Regions from separate parts of the Cellulophaga sp. 3_MG-2023 genome, predicted to be linked through region 2. Evidence: riboswitches for the same ligand, from Rfam matches in the RefSeq annotation. Region 2 holds a riboswitch; the other holds the start of a gene.

Region 1 (3,430 bases), on a different contig from region 2:
GCAGATTATATTGGCGTTTATAATTCTGCTTGGTTTGGCTATGTTACCGCTATAATGACAAGTATTTTTTTATCATTAATAGGTTTTTATCTTGTTAATAGTGCTATAAAAACGGATATAAATACTAAAGTTGGACAAATTATAGCTACTACAAGAATTAAAAATTTTAGTTATTTACTTAGTAAAGTATTAAGTAACTTTTTAGTTCTTTTAACTATAGCTCTTGTAGTTTTTATAATGAGCATCATACTTTTCTTTTTATATAATGATAATTATTCTTTTAACCTTTTACAGTTTATAAAACCATACGCTCTTATTACGGCTCCTGCATTATTTTGCATTGCTGTTATTGCTGTTGTTTTTGAATTAGTATTAAGTAAATATTCTGTTTTACAAAATGTCTTATTCTTTATTATTTATTCTACTCTAATTTTGTTTTCTCCTAAAACAGAAAACAGTTACACATTAGACATTTTAGGAAGCAATGTTGTAATACATCAATTAGAGAAACAAGTTAAAACCATTACAAAATCTACAACAGATACAAATTTAGCAATAGGATATATAGTAGGAAATACAAGTAACTTAAACAAATTTGAATTTAACGGTATAGATTTCCCTACTTCTTTTGTTGTAAGTCGTTTTCTATTGGTGGTTTTAGGTCTTATTATAATACTTGTTTTGTCCAAATTTTTTCATCGATTTAATATAACTAAGTATTCTACATCTAAGGAACAAGAAAAGAGCATAAATAAGCCTAATACAACACACCAAATTAATTTAAAAGAACTATCTAATGCGCAAATAAATTATAGTATTTATCCATTATTAAAAGCAGAAATGCTACTTATACTTCGTAAAGGAAAAAAGTGGTTATGGATTATTAACATATTGGGAATGTTACTTTTACTATTTCTTCCAATAGCTGTTTCTTTCAAATTTATTTTACCTATTTTATGGTTTTTACAAGTACACAGGATTTCAGATTTATCGGTAAAAGAAACAACATATAATGTAGACTATTTTTCTTACTCTGCTTACAAGCCTATTTCTAGAGTTCTGTTTTCTCAACTATTAGCGGGTGTTTGCTTATTCATTTTTTTAGCTTTACCATTAATATTACGTTTGGCCATTAACTTAAATTTTTCATCTGTAGTTTCTATATTGTTGGGAAGTATATTTATAGTATTATTAGTAGTTACGCTTGGTATATTATCTAAAGGAAAAAAACTTTTTGAGGTCTTGTTTTTTATGATAACCTACGCAAACATTAACAATATTAATTATGCAGATTATTTTGGAGCCTTAGGAAGTACTAATTTGTTTAACTGTAAGATGATGTTGTTATTAGTGAGTTTAAGTACATTCTGTATTATAGCAAGAAAAAGAGAACTTAAAAAATAACAGAAAATTATGATTTTATCTCGTTGTTATACTTTAGTTTTACGCACTTAATTATCAAGAATCTCAAAAAAGAGATAGCAACCTGCATTAACAAGCAAGGTGCTAAAAAAGGATAAGCCAATACTTTGGAAAAAATGTTAATTCAGATCCACTTATTTGTCCTTTTCTTTTTGGTTCTGCAAAACTAAAAAAATGACATCTATTAAAAACAACAAGCCTAGGTTTATTGCTTTACTCCCATTATTTGTATTTGTATTTACATTTTTAGGTGTAGGTATTTATCAAAATGATTTTTATGCTTTACCTGCACCTATAGCAGTTATAGCCGGTATTATTGTAGCTTTTTTAATTTTTAAACAAAGCATAAAATCTAAAATAGAAACACTTTTAGCTGGTTGCGGAGATAGTAAAATACTAACAATGTGTTTAATATATTTGTTAGCTGGTGCTTTTGCTACAATTACAAAAGAAACTGGTAGTGTAGATGCTATTGTAAACCTTGGTTTAGATTTTATAGCCATACAATATATCTACTTTGGAGTATTTATAATTGCTGCATTTTTATCTATATCTACAGGCACATCTGTTGGTGCAATAGTTGCACTAACTCCTATTGTTATTGGCTTTGCAGATAAAGGAGGTGTGTCATTAGCTATACTTTGCGGCGCTCTATTAGGTGGTTCTATGTTTGGAGATAACCTTTCGGTAATATCAGATACTACAATTGCAGCAACACAATCCTTAGGCGTAAAAATGAGTGATAAATTTAAGCAAAACATAAAAATTGCTTTACCAGCAGCACTCTTTACAATTGCTATTTTAATAGTTAAAGGCGCTGCTTTAGAGTCTAACAATTTAGAAGATGTTACATACAATTATTCATTACTAAAAATAGTTCCTTACATATTAGTAATTGCGCTATCTGTAATTGGCGTAAACGTATTTGTTACACTATTGTTAGGTGTATTAATAGCTGCCGCAATTGGTATTTTTTATGGTGATTTTACACTTATTGAATCTACCAAAATTGCTTACAATGGATTTACAAGTATGACAGAGATTTTTCTACTATCATTACTATCTGGTGGATTAGCTGCATTAGTAGCTAAAAATGGCGGTATAGATTATATTTTAAATAAGATTAAAACCCTTATAAAGAGTAAAAAATCTGCTCAATTTGGTATTGCAACCTTAGTTAGTACAGTAAATATGGCTATAGCAAACAATACAGTTTCTATTATTATTTCTGGTTCTATTGCAAAAACCATTAATGATGAGTATAAATTAGATAATAAAAATACAGCTTCAATTTTAGATATTTTTGCCTGTATTACACAAGGTTTACTACCTTATGGAGCACAAGTATTAATGATTTTGAGTTTTTCTGATGGAAACCTAACTTACACAGAACTTATTGGTAATACTTGGTATTTACTTTTGTTATTTATCTACACCATTATTTACATTAGCTTATATCCTTTTAAATTGAAGAAAACTAGTATAAATTAAGATATAGTTCTATTAAAATTTATCTAAAAAGTTATCTTCGCGGCTATGTGGATGTATTTAGGTCTTTTATCGGCTTTATTTTTAGGGTTACATAATTTATGTAAAAAGCACGCTGTACAAGGTAATGAAGTGTTTCCTGTACTTTTAGGGACTATAACAGCAGGTTTTTTGCTGTTATTACCTTTTTATTTAGGTTCTAAATTTTATCCTGAATACACTAAAGAAGTAGGTTTTTACATTACAGATATTCATTGGAAAAAACACGGTTATATTGTTGTAAAATCTATGCTAATGGCTGGCTCTTGGGTTTTAGCATACCAAGCGCTAAAGCATTTACCCATTACTATTGTAACACCCATACGCTCTGCAGGACCTTTTTTTACATTTATAGGTGCTATTTTTATTTACCAAGAACAACCTAATCACTGGCAATGGATAGGCTTTTTTTTAATTATATTTTCTGTTTTTTTATATTCTAGAATTGGAAAAAAAGAAGGTATCAATTTTAAAAATAACA
Region 2 (3,430 bases):
AAATCTAGCAAACGCTCTGTAGCATCATCCCTACGGTCTAACATTACATCCTCTACACGCTCTAATAATTCCTTAGGAATATCATCATAAACCTCTAACATAGTAGGGTTAACAATTCCCATATTCATACCTGCCTGTATGGCGTGATATAAAAACACCGAGTGCATAGCCTCACGTACAGGATTGTTACCTCTAAAAGAAAACGATACATTACTAACGCCACCACTTACACTACAATGCGGCAAATTCTCTTTTACCCAAGCCGTAGCTTCTATAAAGTCTATAGCGTTGCGTCTGTGCTCATCCATACCGGTGGCAACAGGAAAAATATTAAGATCAAAAATAATATCCTCTGGAGCAAAGTTTACTTTATTAACTAGAACGTCATAAGATCGTTTAGCTATTTCTATTCTACGCTCGTAATTATCTGCCTGACCAACCTCATCAAAGGCCATTACAATTACAGCTGCACCATAACGCTTAATAAGTTTTGCGTGGTGTATAAATTCTGCTTCGCCTTCTTTTAGACTAATAGAGTTTACCACACACTTACCTTGTACAACTTGCAAACCAGCTTCTATAATTTCCCATTTAGAACTGTCTATCATTATAGGAACTCTAGAAATATCTGGTTCTGCAATAATTAGATTTAGGAACTTAACCATAGCCTCTTTGCCATCTATAAGTCCGTCATCCATATTAATGTCTATTATTTGAGCTCCACCATCTACTTGGTGACGAGCAATAGCCAAAGCTTCATCAAACTTTTCTTCTTTTATTAACCTTAAGAACTTTTTAGAACCAGCAACATTGGTACGCTCACCAACATTTATAAAATTGGTGTTTTCCGTAACAATTAAAGGTTCTAGTCCGGATAGTTTTAAGTATTTAGGTTTTTCATTTTTCATTACGATGCCGTTTCTGCAGAAATACTTCTGGGTTTGTAATCTTTTGCTAAATTGGCAATTGCTGTAATATGTTCTGGTGTTGTACCGCAGCAACCACCAACAATGTTTACCAAACTCTTGTCTAAATATTCTTTTATTTGTGCAGCCATTTCCTCTGCAGTCTCATCATACTCTCCAAAGGCATTTGGCAAACCTGCGTTTGGATGTGCAGATACTCCAAAACTTGTTTTAGCTGCCAAAACCTCTAAATGAGGCACCAATTGGTTTGCCCCTAAAGCACAATTAAAACCAACAGTTAAAATAGAAATATGACTTATTGATATTAAAAAGGCTTCTGCTGTTTGTCCAGATAATGTTCTACCAGAGGCATCTGTAATTGTACCACTTACCATTATAGGAACATCTATATTGCGTTCTTCTTTTACTTCTTCTATAGCAAATAATGCAGCCTTTGCATTAAGAGTATCAAAAATGGTTTCTACCAACAAAATATCTGAGCCGCCATCTAGTAAAGCTTCTACTTGTAGTTTGTAGGCTATTCTAAGCTCATCAAAAGTAATACCTCTAAAACCTGGGTCGTTAACATCTGGAGACATACTTGCCGTTTTATTGGTTGGCCCAATACTACCTGCTACAAACCTTGGTTTATGTGGCTCTTTTGCAGTAAACTCATCTGCTACTTGTTTTGCAATACGTGCCGACTCATAATTTAGTTCGTACACTAAATCTTCCATAAAATAGTCTGCCATTGCTATGGTTGTACCAGAAAAGGTGTTGGTTTCTACAATGTCTGCCCCAGCTGCAAAATATTTACGATGTACTTCTGCTATGGCTTCTGGTTGGGTTAGCGAAAGTAAATCGTTATTGCCTTGTAATGGGTGTTCCCAGTCTGCAAAACGTTTGCCTCTAAAATCTTCTTCGGTAAATTTGTAGCGCTGTAACATTGTACCCATTGCTCCGTCTAGCACTAAAATTCTTTCTTTTAATATGTCTTGTATACTTTTCATTGTACCGTATAATATTGTGTTGTGCGTTAAGGATTGATGCGGCATCTTTTTGGTGGCAACAGTTTGTAAAACCTGTTTGCTAAAACCAAAAAATACAGCAGAAAGCCTGGCCATTTGTGCTTGCAAACAAATGGAACGCTATAAATAAAATATCAAGTAAGGTAAATGAGAGAAGACTGTGAATGTCTTTACTAATTTGTGAGTTATCTGCCGTGTTGTTTTGTAACAACTTAGTAGAATGTAGCACCTTCTTTAAATAAGAATAAAGGGTTGCTAAGGTTTCATAGGGTCTAATCCCTCCACCTTTCTTGATAACGTTTTCAGTGTATTAATGAACTAATTATGCCACAAAGTAACAGCACAACTTTTTTATAACCAAATATTGCTGGTAATTTTTAAGCCTACACGTGTTTTTTACACATATAGGCTTAAAATTGTAATATTTTTACGAAATGCTTTGTACAACTTCTTTTTTGGCTTCTTTTTTTGAACCATCAAAACCTTCTACACCACCTACGGTTGTGTATTTCATTACATAGCGTTTGCCTGGGTTTATGCGTTGGTATGCGCTTTGGCACATTACGGCTGCTTCATGAAAACCAGATAAAATTAGTTTTAGTTTTCCTTTATAGGTGTTAACATCACCAATGGCATATACACCAGGAATGTTGGTTTGGTAATCATAAGAGTTGTCTACTTTTATAGCATTTTTCTCTATTTCTAATCCCCAATCTCCTATTGGTCCTAATTTAGGTGATAGTCCAAATAACGGAATAAAATTATCTACTTCTACATAGCTTTCTCCTTTTTCCTCGTCGTTGTATTTTACAACTACAGCCTCTAAATGATCGTCTCCGTATAGTTTGGTTACTTGTGCCTCTGTAAACAATTTTATTTTACCTGCTTTTGCAAGTTCTGATGCTTTTTCTACAGAGTCTAAAGCACCTCTAAACTCGTTTCTACGGTGTACTAAAGATACTTCTGCTGCTACGTCTGCTAAAAATATTGCCCAGTCTAAGGCAGAATCTCCACCACCAGCAATAACAACTTTTTTGTCTCTGTATACTTCTGGGTCTTTAATCATATAAGCAACACCTTTATCTTCAAAATTAAGAATGTTCTCTATTTGCGGTTTTCTAGGCTCAAAAGATCCTAAACCACCTGCAATAACAACTACTGGTGCATTGTGCTTTGTGCCTTTGTTTGTGGTTACCACAAAAGTACCATCGTCTAACTTATCTAAAGTATCTGCTCTTTCTGCTAGAGTAAAACCAGGCTCAAAAGATTTTATTTGTTCCATTAGATTGGTAACCAAATCGCCTGCTAAAATTTCTGGAAAAGCAGGAATATCATAAATTGGTTTTTTAGGATATATCTCTGCACATTGTCCGCCTGGTTGTGGCAATGCATCTATTAAATGGCATTTTAGTTTTAACAAACCTGCCTCAAAAACGGTAAACAATCCTGTTGGTCCTGCGCCAATAATTAATATATCTGTCTTAATCATAATTTTAA

The links. A riboswitch is a leader RNA that binds a small molecule or an ion and turns the genes downstream of it on or off. The one in region 2 is predicted to bind S-adenosylmethionine.
Region 1: it holds a riboswitch for S-adenosylmethionine, as region 2 does, so the genes downstream of both, Q4487_RS02305 (Na+/H+ antiporter NhaC family protein) here and Q4487_RS06520 (homocysteine S-methyltransferase family protein) in region 2, are expected to answer to the same signal.

Annotation. Positions count from the first base shown of each region.
Region 1 is NZ_JAUOPS010000001.1:570,300-573,729, reverse strand. Features, by position in the region: gene Q4487_RS02310 (hypothetical protein) at 1-1,404, shown strand, start outside; SAM-I-IV-variant riboswitch at 1,451-1,549, shown strand; gene Q4487_RS02305 (Na+/H+ antiporter NhaC family protein) at 1,597-2,913, shown strand; gene Q4487_RS02300 (DMT family transporter) at 2,959-3,430, shown strand, end outside.
Region 2 is NZ_JAUOPS010000002.1:355,896-359,325, forward strand. Features, by position in the region: gene metH (methionine synthase) at 1-908, opposite strand, end outside; gene Q4487_RS06520 (homocysteine S-methyltransferase family protein) at 908-1,915, opposite strand; SAM riboswitch class I at 2,116-2,233, opposite strand; gene Q4487_RS06525 (NAD(P)/FAD-dependent oxidoreductase) at 2,361-3,422, opposite strand.